Regions from separate parts of the Brevibacillus brevis NBRC 100599 genome, predicted to be linked through region 1. Evidence: predicted binding sites of a transcription regulator. Region 1 holds the regulator's gene; each other region holds the start of a gene.
The links. The regulator Rex, encoded in region 1, represses fermentation and respiration genes when NADH is low (regulators of the CRP and FNR family bind a similar motif). The targets are predictions, from matches to a motif close to TTGTGAAATATTTCACAA.
Positions count from the first base shown of each region.

Region 2: a site for Rex is predicted at 1,674-1,691, ahead of BBR47_RS09555 (DUF1641 domain-containing protein). Genes of this name have one in related genera too.
Region 3: a site for Rex is predicted at 2,535-2,552, ahead of BBR47_RS23045 (cytochrome ubiquinol oxidase subunit I). Genes of this name have one in related genera too.

Region 1 is NC_012491.1:2,578,897-2,585,249, reverse strand. It holds gene BBR47_RS12825 (DUF5590 domain-containing protein) at 107-586, opposite strand; gene BBR47_RS12820 (hypothetical protein) at 616-1,308, opposite strand; gene BBR47_RS30860 (hypothetical protein) at 1,442-1,621, shown strand; gene BBR47_RS12815 (amidohydrolase) at 1,685-2,989, opposite strand; gene BBR47_RS12810 (redox-sensing transcriptional repressor Rex) at 3,006-3,629, opposite strand; gene BBR47_RS12805 (ComEC/Rec2 family competence protein) at 3,645-4,550, opposite strand; gene dinG (ATP-dependent DNA helicase DinG) at 4,592-6,353, opposite strand, start outside.
Region 2 is NC_012491.1:1,942,020-1,948,372, forward strand. It holds gene obgE (GTPase ObgE) at 1-881, shown strand, start outside; gene BBR47_RS09550 (PilZ domain-containing protein) at 890-1,555, shown strand; gene BBR47_RS09555 (DUF1641 domain-containing protein) at 1,845-2,300, shown strand; gene BBR47_RS09560 (NAD(P)/FAD-dependent oxidoreductase) at 2,343-3,521, shown strand; gene BBR47_RS31200 (hypothetical protein) at 3,573-3,725, opposite strand; gene BBR47_RS09565 (ACT domain-containing protein) at 3,911-4,354, shown strand; gene BBR47_RS09570 (homoserine dehydrogenase) at 4,391-5,692, shown strand; gene thrC (threonine synthase) at 5,692-6,353, shown strand, end outside.
Region 3 is NC_012491.1:4,860,556-4,866,908, reverse strand. It holds gene BBR47_RS23065 (pentapeptide repeat-containing protein) at 1-328, shown strand, start outside; gene BBR47_RS23060 (hypothetical protein) at 408-803, opposite strand; gene BBR47_RS23055 (sigma-70 family RNA polymerase sigma factor) at 932-1,516, shown strand; gene BBR47_RS23050 (hypothetical protein) at 1,506-2,240, shown strand; gene BBR47_RS23045 (cytochrome ubiquinol oxidase subunit I) at 2,634-4,049, shown strand; gene cydB (cytochrome d ubiquinol oxidase subunit II) at 4,039-5,052, shown strand; gene cydD (thiol reductant ABC exporter subunit CydD) at 5,052-6,353, shown strand, end outside.

The DNA.
Region 1 (6,353 bases):
ATCCCCAGTATATCACACGAGTATATCATTTTCTTATACAGATGTTGGGTGGAATGCCAAACAGGCCTTCTCCTATAAGGAAAAGGCCTGTCGTGATACCAGCGTCTTAGCTTGGCGAGAGCACGTATGAGGTTAACAGAGCGCCAGTGAATAGATCATAGTGAATGTAGTGAAAACGACCGTCTTTGTCTTTGACAGTGACTTCCCAAAATTTCTTATCGTTTTCAAGACCAGGAACCAAATGAGTGATCTCCGATTGCGGGAAGGACTTGTAAACCGCCTCTTCTACATTCTTTTTTGGAACAGCAAGATCCATTCGATCGAAGCTAACTTTTTGATCGGTCATCCAAGCGACAACTTGTGTCCCCGCCTTATTTTTCCCAATGACGACAGCGTAGCTCTCCTTGCCTCGATATTCATCAATGGTTTCAATCTCAGTGATTGTCGTGCGATCCTGGACCCACTGACGAATGGTTTCCTCAAATTGATTGCGCTCTCCTGCTACAGAAGCCGTCAGATGATAGGCGAACCCAGCTCCCGTAAGTAAAATGACGGCTACAATTGATAGGATAATTCGTACTAACACAGCAAAGTAACTCCTTTACGTGGCTGACATTACAATCGGAATCGAAGCTGGTCTCTCTTCACTCCAACTGCCGTTTGTATTTGCAAATCCAGCTCCAGTTGGCGAAGCTGCCCCGTAGTTGAATCGTACCAAAGTTGGTAATTGACTTTCATTCCGTTCGTTATATTCGGAGTCAAATCCTGAAGAGGGAAGGATGGACCTAACCACATCGATAATAACGAAGAGACTTCCTCAGGTGGTACCGCTATCCGGTATCCACTCCATCCTTGCCCTGCAGTATCTTCAAGGCGTTCAGGGCTAACCGATTGCAAAACTCCTTTGAGCAATACTGCGTGCTCATGCGGGGTGAACATCGCATACGGCAGAGCGGCATGATCCTGTATCTGGCCATCCATTCGCACCGATACTGGCTGCCCATCTTTTCTGGCTATTTCAAGCTGGTGGCCACCGATTTCTCCTGCGAGCTGAAATTGCTCATTTTGATATCGCCCATGCAAGGTCTGATTCTGCATGTATACGAGAAATGAGCGTTCCTCGTCCTTCGTGATCTGCTCCAAAAGCTCCGCTACCGTCTTCGTCTGCTTCGTCCCTGTTGTTTGTCTGACCGCAGGCGCAGTATCTGTATTGGCAGATCGACTTACTGTTCCCAATACAATCCCGAGGAGAAATAGACCGAGTAGGATTGGAATGAGCCACCACAGCATTTTGGGCCGGATGTACATGTCGTCCCCCCTGTCCCATTTTTGTCTTTAGCCTATGCTATACGGGAAGGTTTTAGAACGACACGGAAAAGTTGCTAATCATAGCTTAAGGTTGGGCGGTCATACTACACATACACCCCGAGGAGGTGAGCGCGTGACATCTTCGCAACAAACCACATCTCCTGACATACTTGGGTTTCTGTTACAGGAATACCGCGTCTCCTGGGCAGGATTGTCGTCTCCCTTGCGTCAATGGTCGCACACACCCACTCTTCATTTTCGCCATCATCTCCTGACAAAAGCTGTGGCAAAAATGAACAACGGAACGTCTTAGTATCCAATTCCCCTACCTACACCTGCACTGCCTTACTCCTGTCCCCCACCTGACAGGAGCCTTTTACCGTTTTAACGTTTGGAATACGCGGTTTGCTTCGTAAATCGCGCGCTCCTCATCGATGGTCAACAACTTATGATTACGCATTAAGAATTTACCCGCTACAATCGTATCTTTCACATCTCGTCCATTTGCCGCGTACACCACGTGTGAAATCGGTTGGTGTGCTGGGTGGAAATGAGCTTGATGGCTATCCATCACGATCAAGTCAGCTTGCTTGCCTACTTCAATGCTTCCGAGTGTTTCTTGTTGGAACACCCCTTCTGCGCCATAACGAGTAGCCATGCGAAGGGCTTCCTCTGCTGGAACCGCTACTGGGTCGTTATTTACACCTTTGTGCAGGATCGCAGCGAGCTTCAATTCCTCAAACAAATTCAAATTGTTGTTGCTTGCCGAGCTGTCCGTACCCAGTGATACGCTTACACCTTTTGCCAACATTTTCGGAACAGGCGCAACACCGCTTGCCAGCTTCAGGTTGCTCACGACATTATGAGAAACTCTCACGTTGTATTTTGCCAAAATGTCGATTTCTTCATCCGTAAGGTGAACAGCGTGCGCTACGAGTGTTGGGCGATTGAACATGCCCAGCTTTTCCAAATGTGCAACTGGACGCTGTCCGTAGTCCTTCTCGTTTTGACCGACTTCCCAAGCGGTTTCAGACATATGGATATGAAGCGGCAAGGACAACTCATCGGCTTTTTCGATAATTTGGGTAATAAATTCTGGCGAGCAGGTGTACGGCGCATGCGGTGCCATCATGACGGTAATACGTCCGTCTGCCTGATTATGCCATTCTTTTGCAAAAAGAGTCGCGTCTTTCAGCTTTGTTTGACGTTCTTCTTCAGAACACAAACCGATCATCCCTCGGCAAAGGCGGGCACGCATTCCAGCTGCATCGACTTCCTTTGCCACAACATCCATATGATCATACATATCCACAAACGTAGTGGTTCCCGTACGAATCATCTCAATAAGCGACAGTTGAGTACCCCATTTTACTGTATCTCCCGTGAATTGCGCCTCCAATGGCCACATTTTGTCTTCCAGCCATTGTTGCAGCGGCAAATCATCTGCATAACCGCGTAGGAGGGACATACCAGCATGTCCATGCGTGTTGATTAAACCAGGCAGTATGTAGTCTCCTTTTTGATCGATAACCTCATCGTATCCTGCTTCTGATAGGTCCTCAGGAGTTGGGCCCACATACGTAATCTTGTTACCTTCGAATGCTACGGCACCATCGTGAATGACTTCATTCGTATCGTTAACGGTAATGACTGTTGCGTGAATGAGGATCGTCTTTTTCATAGTATACACTCCATTCTTATGTCAAGTAGTAGGCCAGGCTTTGCAGGTTGGACGTCACGTCCGCATAGTGAATGCGAACATCTTTTCCTGCGCGAATCGTCGTAGGGGCAAAATTCAAGATCCCCTTGATACCCGCTTGAGTCAACTGATCACATACGGATTGCGCTGCAGGTGCCGGTACCGTAATAATCGCCAGCTTGATTTGCTTGTTTACGATTGTCTCTTCCAGCTCTGATAAAGGCTGAATCGGTATACCTGCGACTTTTTTACCCTGCTTCTCTGGATTATTATCAAAGATGGCCGCAATCCGCATGTTATCTTTCAAATAAGCGTTGTAGTTACTAATGGCATGGCCCAAATGCCCAGCTCCGACCAAAGCGACACGGATTTCATCTGTTAGTTTTAGAATTTCACGTATTTTTTCCACCAGATAATCGACATCATAGCCGATTCCCTTTTTTCCAAAATCACCAAAAGCTGCAAGATCTTTTCTGATTTGGGCAGGATTCACATCGAGATTCTTGCCCATCTGTTGGGAGGAAACGGTGGTCACCTCAACCTGCTGCAAATAACTGAGGTAACGCAGATAAATCGGCAAACGACGGACGACCGCTTCCGAAATCTTTTCGTGTTTTGCCACGTTCGGTCTTCCCCCCTAATTCTTTTGCTTCAAAATCCGATATTCTTTTCCATTCGATAAAATGGTAATGGAACCGTCGTGGCTGGTAACGTATGTCTCAGCCCATGACTCACCCAGACGCTCCATGACTTCCGTCTGACCGTCTTTCATTTGATCCCGCGATCGGCCTGTCTGAATAATGGCGACCTGGGGATCGACCTTCGTCAGAAACGGTTGCGAAGAGCCTTGATTGCTTCCCTGACCAGCTACCTTTAGCACTTCCGCCTTCAATCTGTCATTTTGCCGTTCCAACAGTCGCTCTTCTGCTTTTTCATTCACGGCACTCATAAATAAAAATCGCAGTTGGCCATGCGTCAATCGAAAAACGAGAGAATTATTCTGGGGCGATAAAAATAACGGTTCATCCGGGAGCAACACTTCCATGGAGATATCTTGTTCAAGAGTGAGTACTTGTCCTTGCTCTGCTTCCATCTGCTTTTGGTTGGAGCGAAGCAGCACGACATGGCGAATGGATGGCGCGATCAGCTTGGGCAAAATGACGGCATTTACAAGCACTTGTTGGCTCAATGAAGCGAAGCCTCCCATATGCTCAGGCTGGTCGTTCGTCAACACTACATAATCGAGCCGTGTGATCTTGAGCTCTGCCAAGCGCGCCGAAAGAATGGGCCAATCTTCTGCCGTACCCGTATCAATCAGCATCGTTTTACCGCCTGGCATTCTCAAAAGCGTGCTCTCACCATGTGGAAGTGCCAAGTAGGTGACAATGAGACCCGAAAATTCCTGTTCTGTCTCCGTTTCAAACGGGTCATCTATCTTCACTGCTGCTTCTTGCAAATACAAATGGCTATCAATCGAGCATGCGCTAAGGAAAATCGCACTAAGAACTACCATCCACCAACGCCACGCTTTTTTCCATAACATTTATTTTATCACCTTAATCCCTATGAGACTATTGCTTCATTTTATGAATCTGACAGGGATTGCATACTAAGGAATGGCTCTATACGCTCTCGCAGTGTTGGCCATGGACCGCTTTCGATTTGAAATGGCGGCAAAGATTGAAGGAATGAGCGTCCATATCTCGCCTCAACCACACGCGTGTCGAGAACGATCACGACCCCTCGATCCAAGTGATGGCGAATTAATCGTCCCACCCCTTGCTTAAATTGCAGAACGGCTTGTGGAAGAGACAACGACATAAAGGCATTTTTTCCTTCTGCCTTCAAAAGCTCTGCCCTTCCTTGATAGACAGGGTGATTCGGCGGAGCAAACGGAAGTCGAACAATAACCAAACTGCTCAGCCATTCCCCCTGGATATCGACACCTTCCCAGAAGCTGCTCGTCCCAAGCAGAACACTTCTCTCCATGCTTCGGAACAGTCGCACCAGCTTGCTCCGATTGTTGCTATCAATCCCGTGACCGAATAACGTATACGGTTCTGGCGCCTCCGCTAGTCGTTCCTTCATCGCTTGATAAACAAGGCGAAGCATCGAATGGGAGGTAAACAGGATCAACGTCCTTCCTTTCGAAGCCAGTACGACATCCACGCACCCTTGTATGACCGCCTCCAAATACGTGTGGTCACTCTCTTTACCTGGTGCCGGGAAATCAGATGGGATCAACAGCAATCCCTGCTCTTCATAATGAAACGGCGATGGCAGTGACAAGGTGCGCACTCGTTCCTCAGGCAGTTGGTCGAGACCAAACTGGCTTTTGATGTAGGAAAAGCTGTTTTTGACCGTCAGAGTGGCTGATGTCAAAATCAGGCTCCGTTTTTGCGCGAACAGTGGTTCTGCCAGTGAGTCGGCAACCTTCAAGAGTGCTGCGGACAAATGCACCTGCTTGCGAGCTGTACGGGACTCTACTTCCATCCAATACACATACTCTGCATCCTGCTCAAGTAAAAAGAAGTGAAGCAGCTCCACGGTATTCTGCCAGTCTTTGATGAGACCAAATAAATCTGTCAGTAGACTACGTACAGCAAAAGGTGGCTTTTCCTCTTGCGGAGTCGTTCGCAAAAGCTGCTCGATGCCCGCTGCATAGGCAGTCATCCCTTCAATCAGCTTTTTGGTTACTTTGCGTATCTTCTCGTGTTTGCCTACAAACGATTCGATCCGATAACGTACCGTCTCACGACCAGCGTCCGTCGTCTCCTCCGCACGATCTGATGCCCATGCATACAAGAGCTGTGTCCATTGCTGCGCTTTCTCTCGCAAGGTCGCGGACTGTTTTCTCAGCTCCAAAAGCTTTGCCACTACTTCTTCTTGTACCGCAGGCATCCAGCTTTGCAGCTCTTCTGCGAAGCGTGCAATTGACCCACTCTCTTCAACCGATGCACGATCTAGCAAGAAAAGAAGCTGCGTGGTTGAAAACTGCTTGCCTAGATGCTGTGTCGCAGCATCCTCCAAATGATGGGCCTCATCGACGATGGCAACTTCATACGCAGGTAGGATCCTGTTTTCCGCTTGTAGATCGCTGATGAAAAGGGCGTGATTGACGATGAGGACATCGACATCGCGAGCCCGTTCCTTCGCCTGAAAATAGTAGCAGCGACTAAACCACGGACAAGCCCGATTCAAGCAAGAGCCCGTATCACTTTTTACCTGTTGCCATAGCAGTTGACCACTTGGAGGCATGCTCAGCTCTTCCACGTCACCGGTAACAGTTTGCGTGAGCCACGTCAGCATCTGTCCTTTTACCAAGCGCATTTCTTGGCTGCTTCCT
Region 2 (6,353 bases), 640 kb from region 1:
CGAATCCAGCCCCACACATCTCGGAGAATGGAGAGCCAGGTCAAGAGCGTTACATTGTCATGGAGCTCAAGCTGATTGCAGATGTAGGCTTGGTTGGTTATCCGAGTGTAGGGAAATCCACGTTGCTGTCCAGTGTAACAGCGGCGAAGCCAAAAATTGCTGCGTACCACTTTACGACGCTGACACCGAATCTGGGTGTTGTGGACTTGGGGGAGCGGAGCTTTGTAATGGCCGACTTGCCAGGATTGATTGAAGGCGCGCATGAAGGTGTGGGTCTTGGTCACCAATTCCTGCGTCACGTAGAGCGTACACGCTTGATCGTCCATGTGATTGACATGGCAGCAGTAGATGGACGCGATCCATACGAGGACTATTTGCAGATCAACCGAGAGCTGACGCTGTATAACCTGAAGCTCGAAGATCGTCCGCAAATTGTAGTCGCGAACAAAATGGAACTGCCAGAAGCAGAAGAAAACCTGCGTATTTTCAAGGAAAAGGCTCCAGATGTCAAGGTGTACGAGATCTCCGCTGCAACCAGTAAAGGCGTACAAGAATTGATGTATGCGATCGGGGATACCTTGGCGACGATTCCGGACAAGCCTGCTGTCGAAGAAGTTGCGGAAGTGGAAGAGCGCGTAGTGTTCCGAGCAGAAAAAGAACCAGACGCATTCGAGATTACGCGTGATAACGAAGTATTTGTCGTCAGCGGTGAGAAGATCGAGAAGCTCGTACGCATGACGAATCTGAACAGCTATGATGCAGCCCAGCGTTTTGCGAGACAAATGCGTAGCATGGGTGTAGATGATGCTCTGCGCAAGCTGGGAGCAAAAGACGGGGATACCGTTCGGATCGGCAAATTAGAGTTTGACTTTGTGGAGTGACAAAAACCATGATTGATATCCCATCACTGAACCCATTTATGGGGGATAAACGACTCCAACGCGGTGCATCGCTACCGCTAATCATCTCCAAGCAGGTGCAGACACCTGTCCAAGTTTTGGTTGAACATGCAAAGGGCAATTATCTCGTAGTTTCCTATGAGATGAAGCCTGAAACGAAAGCAGAGCTGCTCGGAACAACTGTACGCATTCGTTGGGAAACAGATGCGGCAGTGAACACCATTGATTTGGAAGTAGTTTCGGAGCAAACGATTTGGCCGATCAAGCTTTTAGGGATGATTCCGATTAGTGTAGGGGTAGAAATTACCCAAAAGCGCAAGCAGGATCCGATTTCCCCAGATCTCGGTATTTCTGTCCCTTACAAGGTGATGGGAGCTAGACCGATCGAAGAAAAAGGCGAGGCAGTGTTGCTGAAATTCTCTCCTACCCGTCTCGTTTTGGGAACAGACGGTTATGTGTCAAAGGGCGATTTTCTCCATTTGTCTTTCAAGATACCGAAGCAAGCGCAGGAGATCGTCATGATGGCGAAAATCGTGGAAAAAACGTTCCAAGACAACCAAACAATCATTGAATTAATCTTTACGGATATCAATGAAAAGCACCATGAACTCATCAAAGATTACTATAAAAAGCTCTCAACTACCGCTTCTTCCTAAGGAAGCGGTTTTTTTCCTTTGATGTTCCCGTGAAGAAGGTATATAGTAGAGTACATAGAGTTCTCAATCGAGCCTGTTCACTTCATGATTTGTTGTGTGCGCTTTCCTGAATAAATATTTGTGAAATCATTCACTTTTTATTATAAGAATCCGTTGTTTGCTTTACTTTGTGAAAAATGTTACATGCAATTTTTTACCGGATTTTCAGGGAGAATAGCGGCCGTTACTCGTATGAACAGGCATCGAGAATGGAAGGCCTCTATTCCAAAGCAAAGGAGGACGTTTTTTTATGTCTCAAACAACTACGCAACAAGCTCAAGCTGCTGCTGAAGTAGCAAGCACTGCTACTCTGGCACCAGCGCAGCAACAAGATGTACTCGATCAGTTGATGAAACCAGAAATTCAAGAGTCACTGAACATATTGGTGGCGAACCTGCCTAAATTGGCAGAACTGACAACTCTTTTGACCAAAACTTATGATTTGGTACAAACGGTAGCAAATGATCATGTATTGATCGACGACATCAAAGGCGGAATGGAAGAGTTCGTAAAACCGATCTCTGATAAAGCAAAAGGTATTGCGCAAGCAGCCATTGAAGCCAATGACCGTGTTCATGTAGAAGAGTCTACGATCGGTTTGTTCGGTATTCTCAAAATGCTCAAGGATCCGCAAGTACAAAAAACATTGCGTTTCGCACAAGCATTCCTGGAAGTAACTGCAGAACGTCAACAACAAAAACGATAGTTTTTTTATTATGGAATGGAAGACAAGGACGGAGGATTGGGCATGGCGAAGCATATTCTGATTCTAGGCGGCGGTTATGGCGGTTTGCTCAGCGCATTGACTGCACGTAAATACATGACGGCTGAAGAAGCGTCGATCACGGTAGTAAACCGTTTTCCTACTCACCAAATCATTACGGAACTGCACCGCTTGGCAGTAGGAAACCTGTCTGAACAAAACGTGGCGCTCCCTCTGGAAAGATTGCTGCGTGGCAAGGAGATTAACCTTGTAGTAGACACGGTAGAAAACATTGGTCTTGAGTCCCAACGCGTAACATTGGCGAGCGGCGAGTCCATCAAATACGATGCTTTGGTCATTGCGCTGGGAAGTGAAACCGCATTCTTTGGAATCCCAGGTCTGCAAGAGCACAGCTTTACACTGAAGTCTGTAGAAGAAGCAAATCGTCTGCGTGCACATCTCGAAGAGCGCGTGATTGAATACAAGACGAGCAAAAATAAAGCAGATGCTACCTTCGTTGTAGGCGGTGGCGGTCTGACAGGTATCGAGCTGGTTGGGGAATTCGCTGATATGTTGCCAAATCTGTGCCATAAGCACGGCGTAGACTTTACAGACGTTTCCATCTACTGCGTAGAAGCAGGTCCATCCATTTTGGCTGGTTTTGCTCCTGACCTGGTTGAGCGTGCGAAAACAAGCTTGGAAAAACGCGGCGTTCAGTTCCTGACAGGCGTACCTGTAACGGAAATGAAAGAAACCACAGTTTGTCTGAAGGATGGCGGTACCATTGAAACCAAAACAATGGTATGGACAGGTGGCGTACAAGGAAATCGAGTAGTAGCTGAGTGCGGCGTGGAAGTAAACCGCGGGCGTGCAACTGTTACAGAATTCCTGCAGTCCACTTCTCACCCTGATGTATTCCTTGCAGGTGACAGTGCGGTCGTAATGGGGCCAGAAGGTCGTCCATTCCCTCCAACTGCTCAACTGGCATGGCAAATGGGCGAAGTAGTAGGTTACAACCTCTTCGCACACTTCAACGGCACCAAAATGGATACCTTCAAGCCGGTATTCTCCGGAACATTGGGTAGTCTGGGCCGTAAAGACGCAATCGGTACAATTGGTGCAAGCCAATTGAAGCTGAAAGGTCTGCCTGCAACCTTGATGAAAGAAGCGAGTAACGTTCGCTACTTGACTCATATCAACGGTCTGTCGTCTTTGGCATACTAATCGAATCAGGAAAACCCGGGATCATGATATCCCGGGTTTTTTTGTGCTTGTTTATCCGTTTCCGCTCGGATCTTCAATCACGTTTGGGGATTGTGCCATCTTTTTGCCCCGCATGTCATTGCCAAACTGTTCGAGACTGCTTGGCTTACCCGCTGGGTGATTGTTGCGGCGCTCCGATTTATCTGACTTTCCACGTCCGGCCATTTGTCTTTCACCTCCTCCATACGATACGCATTATTGTGTGCGAAGAAGCTCCCCCTCATGTAATCAAAGTAAACCAAAAAGGAGCGGATGAAAAAAAGTGGCGGATAAGGATTGTCACATCCCATGCTTTCCGTTATAATGTCCTCTATGAAGAAACAACTGTTTTTCTCAGGAGGACACAACGCATGAAGAAGGAAGAAAAATTCTACTTGATTCGATCTGACATCCTGCCAGAATCGATTGCCAAAACGATTGAAGCCAAGAAGATGCTGGAATCCGGCGAAGTGGATACCGTGAATGAAGCGGTTGAACGGGTGGGATTGAGTCGTAGTGCTTTTTATAAGTACAAAGATGGCATTTTTCCGTTCAATGCGATGATGAGCGAAAAAATTATGACGTTTACTTTCTCTTTAGATCACATGTCAGGTTACTTGTCCAAAGTGCTCACATATGTAGCAGATCAAGGTGGAAACGTATTGACCATCAATCAAACGATTCCACTTCAAGGGATTGCTACCATATCCATGTCAGTCGATATGGCTAATCTTCGCGTATCTAGCACGGAGTTTTTGGATGGCTTGCAGCTGATCCCGGGCGTTCGCAAAGCGATGATCGTCGGTAGGGGCTAAGAAAAAACAATCAAAGAAAAGGCAGGGGAGAGAGACATGGAGAAGCAGAGCATTAAATTGGGATTAATGGGGTTTGGAACAGTCGGGACTGGTGTCGTACGCATTATTCAAGCGCATCAGGAGGATTTGCAAAAGCAAACCGGTCTCAGCATTGAGATTTCCCGTATTCTTGTTCAGGATGCGGAAAAATCCCGCAATATTTCATTCATGGAGGGCACGCTCACCACTGACCCTGCTAGTCTTTTGGATGACCCGGAAATTGAAGTCATTGTGGAAGTAATTGGTGGCATTCACCCTGCAAAGGAATACATTTTGGGTGCACTCGAACGAGGCAAGCACGTTGTAACAGCCAACAAAGATCTGATGGCGTTGCACGGAGCCGAAATTTTAGAGAAAGCGCAAGAAAAAGGCTGTGACGTTTTCTACGAGGCAAGCGTGGCAGGTGGGATACCGATATTACGTGCATTGGTAGAAGGGTTCTCCTCAGACCGTATCGCGAAAATGATGGGGATCGTCAACGGGACGACCAATTACATCATGACCAAAATGAGTCAAGAGGGCGCAGAATACAGCGAGGTATTGAAAGAAGCGCAAGCGCTGGGCTATGCGGAGCAGGACCCAACCTCCGATGTGGAAGGCTTTGATGCCGCCCGCAAAATGGCGATTCTGGCAACGCTGGGCTTCCGTGTACCGATGAAGCTCGAAGATGTGGACGTAAAAGGGATCAGTTCTGTGAGCAAGGAAGATATCGCCTATGGCAAGCAGCTGGGCTATGAAATCAAGCTGCTCGGGCTGGCTCGTCGTGACGAAGAGGCGATTGAGGTAAGTGTGCAGCCGACTCTGGTTCCGAAATCTCATCCACTCGCTTCCGTTAATGGTGTCTTTAATGCCGTGTACGTACATGGGGAAGCGGTAGGAGAAACCATGTTTTATGGGCCGGGCGCAGGTGAATTACCGACTGCTACCGCCGTTGTGTCTGACCTGGTCACTGTCGTAAAAAACAGAAAGCTAGGAGTGAATGGGCGCGGAATGGTTGCTCCATACAAAGAAAAAGTACTGAAAGAAGACAGTGAAAAATTCTCGAAATATTTCCTGCGTATCGTCGTTGCAGATAAACGCGGTGTTCTTGCTCAAATTACGCAGCTGTTGGCTGACAAAAATATTTCCCTTGAGCAGGTGATCCAGCAACCGTTCAACAACGGACGTGAAGCAGAGATTATCATGATTACACACATGTCCTCAAAAAGTGACATGGATGCAGTACTGGCTTACATGGCGCAGATGGATATCGTATCAACTGTGCAGAGCTGCTACCGTGTAGAAGGGGGAGACAAATAATGGCTTTTAATAGACAGTCTGGCATCCTAGAACGTTACCGGGAATTTCTCCCGATTACGGAAAAAACTCCGCTGGTCAGCTTGCATGAAGGAAACACTCCGCTGATCCATGCCCCGAACCTATCCAAACAATTGGGGGTGGAGCTGTACGTCAAGTACGAGGGGCTCAATCCGACCGGATCTTTCAAAGATAGAGGCATGGTCATGGCTGTAGCCAAAGCGGTTGAAGAGGGAAGCAACACAATCATGTGCGCTTCGACGGGGAATACATCAGCAGCAGCAGCGGCGTATGCGGCACGTTCAGGATTGCGTTGCATCGTCCTGATCCCAAGCGGCAATATCGCACTGGGCAAGCTGGCACAGGCCATCGCCTATGGTGCAGAAGTGATCGCGATTGACGGTAATTTTGATGAAGCACTGGATATTGTTCGGGAAATCACAGCGAAAGAGCCAATTACACTGGTGAATTCCGTGAACCCTTACCGGATCGAAGGACAAAAGACTGCGGCATTTGAAGTGTGCGATGCGTTGACAGACGCTCCTGACATTTTGGCTATTCCAGTTGGTAACGCAGGTAACATTACGGCATACTGGAAGGGCTTCGAGGAATATTTCGCAGCCAAAAAATCGAATCGCTTGCCTAAGATGTACGGATTCCAGGC
Region 3 (6,353 bases), 2.3 Mb from region 1:
GGTACGCAAGGACGCTGTTGCCAAGTACAAAGGGGGCAAGCAAGGAAAGTCCTACGGTCGAGGCGCTGATCTCATCGGTGCCAAGCTCAAAGGCGCTGATTTGCGAGGAGCCCAATTGCGCGGTGCTTATTTGATTGCTGCTGATCTGAGAGGAGCAGATTTGCGGGGAGCTGACCTCATTGGTGCTGATTTTCGCGATTCAGACGTGAGCGGAGCGAACTTGACGGAGACGTTGTTTCTCACGCAGGTTCAGCTCAACGCGGCGAAGGGCGATGCAAGCACCAAGCTGCCACCATCGTTCACCCGTCCATCGCATTGGGCTAAATAATGAACCAAAAGCAGGATGTCATTCGTTGACAGCCTGCTTTTTTTTCCGTCATTTGTTTACCTCCAAGATCAGATGCATTTTACGAGTGTGGATTTAAATGCAGGCCGATTATTTCTATTGTTTCGACTACCGCTACTCTTTTCGGGCCTTCCATAAAATATCCGATCACGCCAAGCTCCATTCTTTTTGTGTGGACCTCTTTACGCATATGGGGGAAAAGGATCCACATGCGTGCAGTTCCTTCTGTAGGAACAGGGCTTGTGTTATCTAAAATGATTTCTCCGTGATCATCCTCAAATTCAGGATGGATGGCAAAGATGCCTGTTATGCTTATGTCATCCCCCTCGTAAGAAAAATCACTTCGATAGCCTTGAAACGGTGTCGACTTTCTCCCGCCTTCATTTTCCGAGTAAAATCGATACTTCACCCGAAAATCAGCGGGGTGTCTCCTTATTTCTTCATAGGGTATCCACACGTTATTTCCTCCGATCCTTGAAAAACGTTGTTAATACATTTCTACTTTTGCCGTATTAACTATCGTGAGGCTCACAACCAAACAAATTGCGCAATTTGTTTATTCCATCCAGAAGGGAGGGGAAGTAGTTGGAGATTGCCCCAGTGAACACAGGCATCTGCCAAACAGAAGAACACGAAAAGCAAGTGGAAGGCATGTCGACCGAAACTTTTACCCACATTTATGGGGCGTACTATAAGCGCGTCTACAAATATATTTGCTATCGTATCAATAATCACTACACAGCGGAAGAAATATGCAGTCATGTGTTTGAAATGGTGATTTCAAAATACAGCAGCTTCTCGCCGGATAAATCAAACTTTGAGGTCTGGTTGTTTGCGATCGCTAGAAACGCGGTGACAGATTACTTCCGCTCACAGAAAAAAAGAATCAGCTTTTCATTGGATTCGATTCTGAATTTGGTCTTGCCGAAGTCGTCACCGGAGGACATCGTGATCCGCGACGACAATCATCAAGCCTTATTTCAAGCGCTGACGAAGCTGAGTGACAAGGAACGCAATATTATCGCCATGAAATATGCGGCTGGTCTTAAAAACGCAGAAATCGCAGAACTGCTTGGTGTGAGTGGTTCAAATATTGGCGTCGTGCTCTACAGATGCTTGAAAAAGCTGCAAATGGAATTGCAAAAAGGGGGCTTCCGTTATGAAGAGTAAGCATAATCTCGACGATTTTCGTGAACTCACCGACTTGCTTACTGATCTGGAGCTGGATGACGCCACTCCAAAAGTCAACATATACAATCGGTTGAAATTCAAATTGGAATCAGGAAACATACAACTACATGAAAAGGACGGGATTTATATGAAAATGAATAAATGGAAAGCCGCCACAGTTAGTGCTGTTGCTGTTGTTTGCCTGTTAGGTGCATTCTCGACTACGTCGTTTGCCCAAGGAATGCTCCAGACGATCTTGGCACGCTTTCAGGTGGGGAACATGGAAATTACCCAATACGATAAAGAGCTGCCTGCTACACAGTCCAATACCCAAGGAAGCAATACACCTATAGAACTAAAGGAACACCCACAGATGACATTGGAAGAAGCACGCGCAGCTAGCAAAATGGACTTTCCCGCACCGACATGGATGCCAGAGCATTATTCCAATTACAACACCCTCATTCAAGCCGAGGGTATGGTAGAAGTTCAGTATGAAAAAGAGGAAGAGTTTATTTCCTTCTTGATTTCAAAGGGTGGCGAAAACGGCATCAACACGACAGAGGGTGTCAAGATCGAAACCATTGGCGGGAAAAAGGTATATTTCGCTAACGGAATCGTGATTTGGGAGCATGAAGGATTTACGGTTGAGCTGTACCATCAGAAGGACCTTGATACTACGACCCTTGGCAACATCATCAAATCCTTCACTATTAAAAAATAAGCAGTTATTACTTAACCACGTACCGCGGCACACTGACTTCGATTGCTTTTCGAGGTCGGTGATCGTCTAGGTATTCCACTCAAGATGGGCCTAATACAGGGCCCATTTTTCTATGTGCCGTCACAGAGTGTTAAAAATCATGTAACGAATCAGACACCCTCTAGGGTCAAAAGTCCTGCTACAATGACACATGACCGGAGATATACTGGGTAAATCAAAAAACTCTCTCACGAAGATGAATGCGAAAAGGGGGTTACAGGAGAGAGAATTATTTGTGAATTTTTTCACGTATAATTGTGATGTTTTTCACAAAGTCGTCATGTATGCCGGTTTCCCCACAGATATAATTCTGGTACATAAAGGCCAAAACGCGAATAGAAAGGGATCTTGTACATGGACATAGTGGATTTGGGACGACTTCAATTTGCGATAACAACGATCTTTCATTTTGTTTTTGTGCCGATTTCCATTGGGCTGTCTTTATTGGTAGCCATTATGGAAACGATGTATGTAGTAAAAAAGAATGATTTGTACAAAAAGATGGCCAAGTTTTGGGGAACCTTTTTGCTCATCAATTTTGCTGTCGGGATTGTGACAGGGATTATGCAGGAGTTCCAATTTGGGATGAACTGGTCTGATTTCTCACGATTCGTCGGTGACGTATTTGGGACACCACTAGCGATTGAGGCCCTCTTAGCATTTTTCCTCGAATCGACTTTTATTGGACTATGGGTGTTTGGTTGGGATCGTTTGTCCAAAGGTGTGCATCTCGCATGTATTTGGCTCGTATCCATCGGAACGATTCTTTCGGCTCTTTGGATTCTGGCAGCCAACTCGTTCATGCAGCAGCCAGTTGGCTTCGCTATCAATAACGGACGTGCAGAGATGGTCGATTTCTTTGCTCTTCTTACCAATGGACAATTACTATATGAATTCCCGCATACCGTATTTGCGGCAATTGCGACAGGTGCCTTCCTGGTAGCAGGTATCAGTGCTTGGAAGCTGTTGAAAAAACAAGATGTTACATTCTTTGTGCAATCTTTCAAAATTGCGATCGTGGTCGCATTGATTTCCTCGCTCGCTATTGCTCAATTTGGTCATGGTCAGGCACAGTATTTGGTTGCTACCCAACCGATGAAAATGGCAGCGAGTGAAGGGCTGTGGAAAACAAGCGCTGACCCAGCTCCCTGGACGGTTTTTGCAACGATTGATCCAGAAAAACAAGAAAACGGCTTTGAAATAAAAATTCCTTACTTGCTTAGCGTTTTGACGTACAACTCGCTTTCAGGTTCTGTACCGGGCATGCTGGAATTGCAGGCAGAGTATGAGAAAACCTACGGTCCAGGAAACTACATCCCACCAGTTCGGACGACCTTCTGGAGCTTCCGCATCATGGTGGCGGGCGGTAGTGCGATGATTTTACTGGCTTTGTACGGGGCATATCTCGCTTTACGCAAAAAGCTGGAACAGCCAAATAAGCGATTCATGCAGCTGATGGTTGCGGGTATCTCGTTGCCATTCATCGCAAACTCAGCGGGGTGGATCATGACGGAGGTAGGTCGTCAGCCATGGACGGTATTTGGGCTGTTGCGTGTTGAAGATTCGGTTTCCCCAAGCATTAGCACAGGAGCGGTATGGTTCTCTCTCATCGCCTTCACGACGATTTATCTCATCCTGCTGTGCCTCTTGGCTTATCTGTTTGCTCGTGTGGCCAAAAAAGGACCGGAATTGGATGGTCATGAGGAAGTAGAGGATTTGCAGCTTCAGGATCCATTTGATCGTGTAAGGAGTGAACGTTATGGAGCTTAATGAACTGTGGTTCCTGCTCATTGCCGTACTGTTTACCGGATTTTTCTTTCTCGAAGGGTTCGACTTTGGGGTCGGCATGGCGACACGCCTGCTATCACGAAATGATTTGCAAACCCGGGTTCTGATCAATACGATTGGCCCGTTCTGGGATGCCAATGAAGTGTGGCTGATTACAGCCGCTGGTGCGATGTTCGCAGCGTTTCCAGAGTGGTATTCCACGATGTTTAGCGGATATTATCTCGTGCTTACGCTGATTCTGCTTGCGTTGATTGGGCGAGGGGTAGCCTTTGAATTTAGAGGCAAAGGGAAAGGCGAGGCTTGGAAAAAGACGTGGGACGCAGCGATTCTGATTGGAAGCTTTGTCCCGCCGATGTTGTTCGGAATGGTGTTTGCCAGCTTGGTGAAGGGTGTGCCGATTGATCAGAATATGGAAATGACTGCGGGCTTCTCTGATATTGTGAATGGATACTCGTTGTGGGCAGGTGTGACAGTTACAGGACTATGCTTGTTGCACGGTCTGAACTTTATCTCGCTGCGCACTGTGGGCGAGCTGCGTGAAAAATCACGTGTACTGGCAGCAAAGCTGTTACCGATGCAGGCGGTTCTCATGGCAGTGCTTGTAGGGTGGACATTCATGGTAACGGATCTGTTTGAGCGGCAGGGTGTATTGTTGACAGTAGCGGTACTCTTAGGTGTTATCGCTTTTGTACTGGCTCGTCACTACTTGAGACAAGGCAGAGAAGGCTGGGCTTTCGGGATGACAGGTGCGATGATCCTGTTGACGTTCGTCTCGATGTTTATCGGTTTGTTCCCACGGGTGATGGTCAGCACGATTGATAGTGCGTTTGATTTGACCCTTTATAATGCTGCTTCGAGTCCATACACGTTAAAAGCAATGACCATTGTTGCAGCAGTGCTTTTACCGTTTGTGCTAGCCTATCAGGCTTGGAGCTACTTCGTTTTCCACAAACGAGTCACTGAAAAGGATCATTTGGAGTACTAATGGACAAGGAATTGTTCCGCTTACAAGGAATCCGACCGGTTATGCTGCTGCTAGCCGGTCTTTCCCTCCTGCAAAGTGCGGCGATTATCGGTCAGGCCTTGTTTTTGGCGAAGTCGATTGCGATCTTGTTTGAAGGTCAAACGGTTCAGATGGCGTATCAGCCGCTTGCCCTGTTTTTGGTCCTGATAGTCGCTCGCCATACCATCGTTTGGCTACAAAAGAAAGTCGCTGGCCGTTTTGCAGAAGCTGCCAGTGAGTCTTTGCAAGGGCGCGTTCTATCCCGATTGTTCGAGCGTGGTCCACGTTTTGCAGCCAGTGAAGGAAGCGGAAAGCTTGTTACGCTTGTTCTGGAAGGGGTAGATCGTGTACGTACCTACCTGGAGTTGTCTGTTCCGCGTACGCTGGATATGGTTTTTGTTACGTTTCCGCTTCTGGCATTTGTCTACAGGCAAGATGTGATTTCTGGACTAATCCTGATAGTAACGATGCCGGTTCTCATCGGATTTTTTATCGTTCTCGGTCTGGCGGCGCGTAAACAGGCAGACAAACAATGGCGATCGTATCGAATGCTTTCCCATCATTTCACCGATTCGCTCCGCGGGCTTGCGACGCTCCGGTTTTTGGGACGCAGCAAAGACCACGGGGAGACTGTCGGAAGAGTGAGCGATCAATATCGATCCGCTACGATGCGAACGTTGCGCGTGGCCTTCTTGTCTTCTTTGGCACTCGACTTTTTCAGCATGCTGTCAGTTGCGTTTGTGGCGGTTGGTCTTGGGTTGCGGCTGATTGAAGGGAACGTTGGCTTTGAAACGGCATTGGTCATCCTGATTCTTGCACCAGAATACTTTTTGCCAGTACGGATGCTTGGATCGGATTATCATGCCTCATTGGATGGCAAGGAAGCGCTGGAGACGATTCGTACCATTATCGATAGGGCCGCTACAGATGAACATAAGGCGGAACCGGAAGTAACGGTTAGTCAGACATCTGTGACAGGTGTATGGAATGGAACGATTACCTTGTCCGATATTCGGGTCGTCGGTGAGGATGGCAGACAGGTACTGGGTGAGGTATCCGCGGAATTGGGCAGCAATAGGAGAAGAGTGGGCATTGTAGGGGCGAGCGGGGCAGGAAAATCAACCCTTCTCGGAGTGCTAGGCGGCTTTTCTGAACCCGAAGCTGGCGTGATACAAGTAAATGGTCAACCCATTTCGTGGGATGCGAAGCAGGAGTGGCAGCGGCAAATCGCTTACATTCCACAGCATCCGTATTTATTCAATCAATCGTTGACGGATAACATT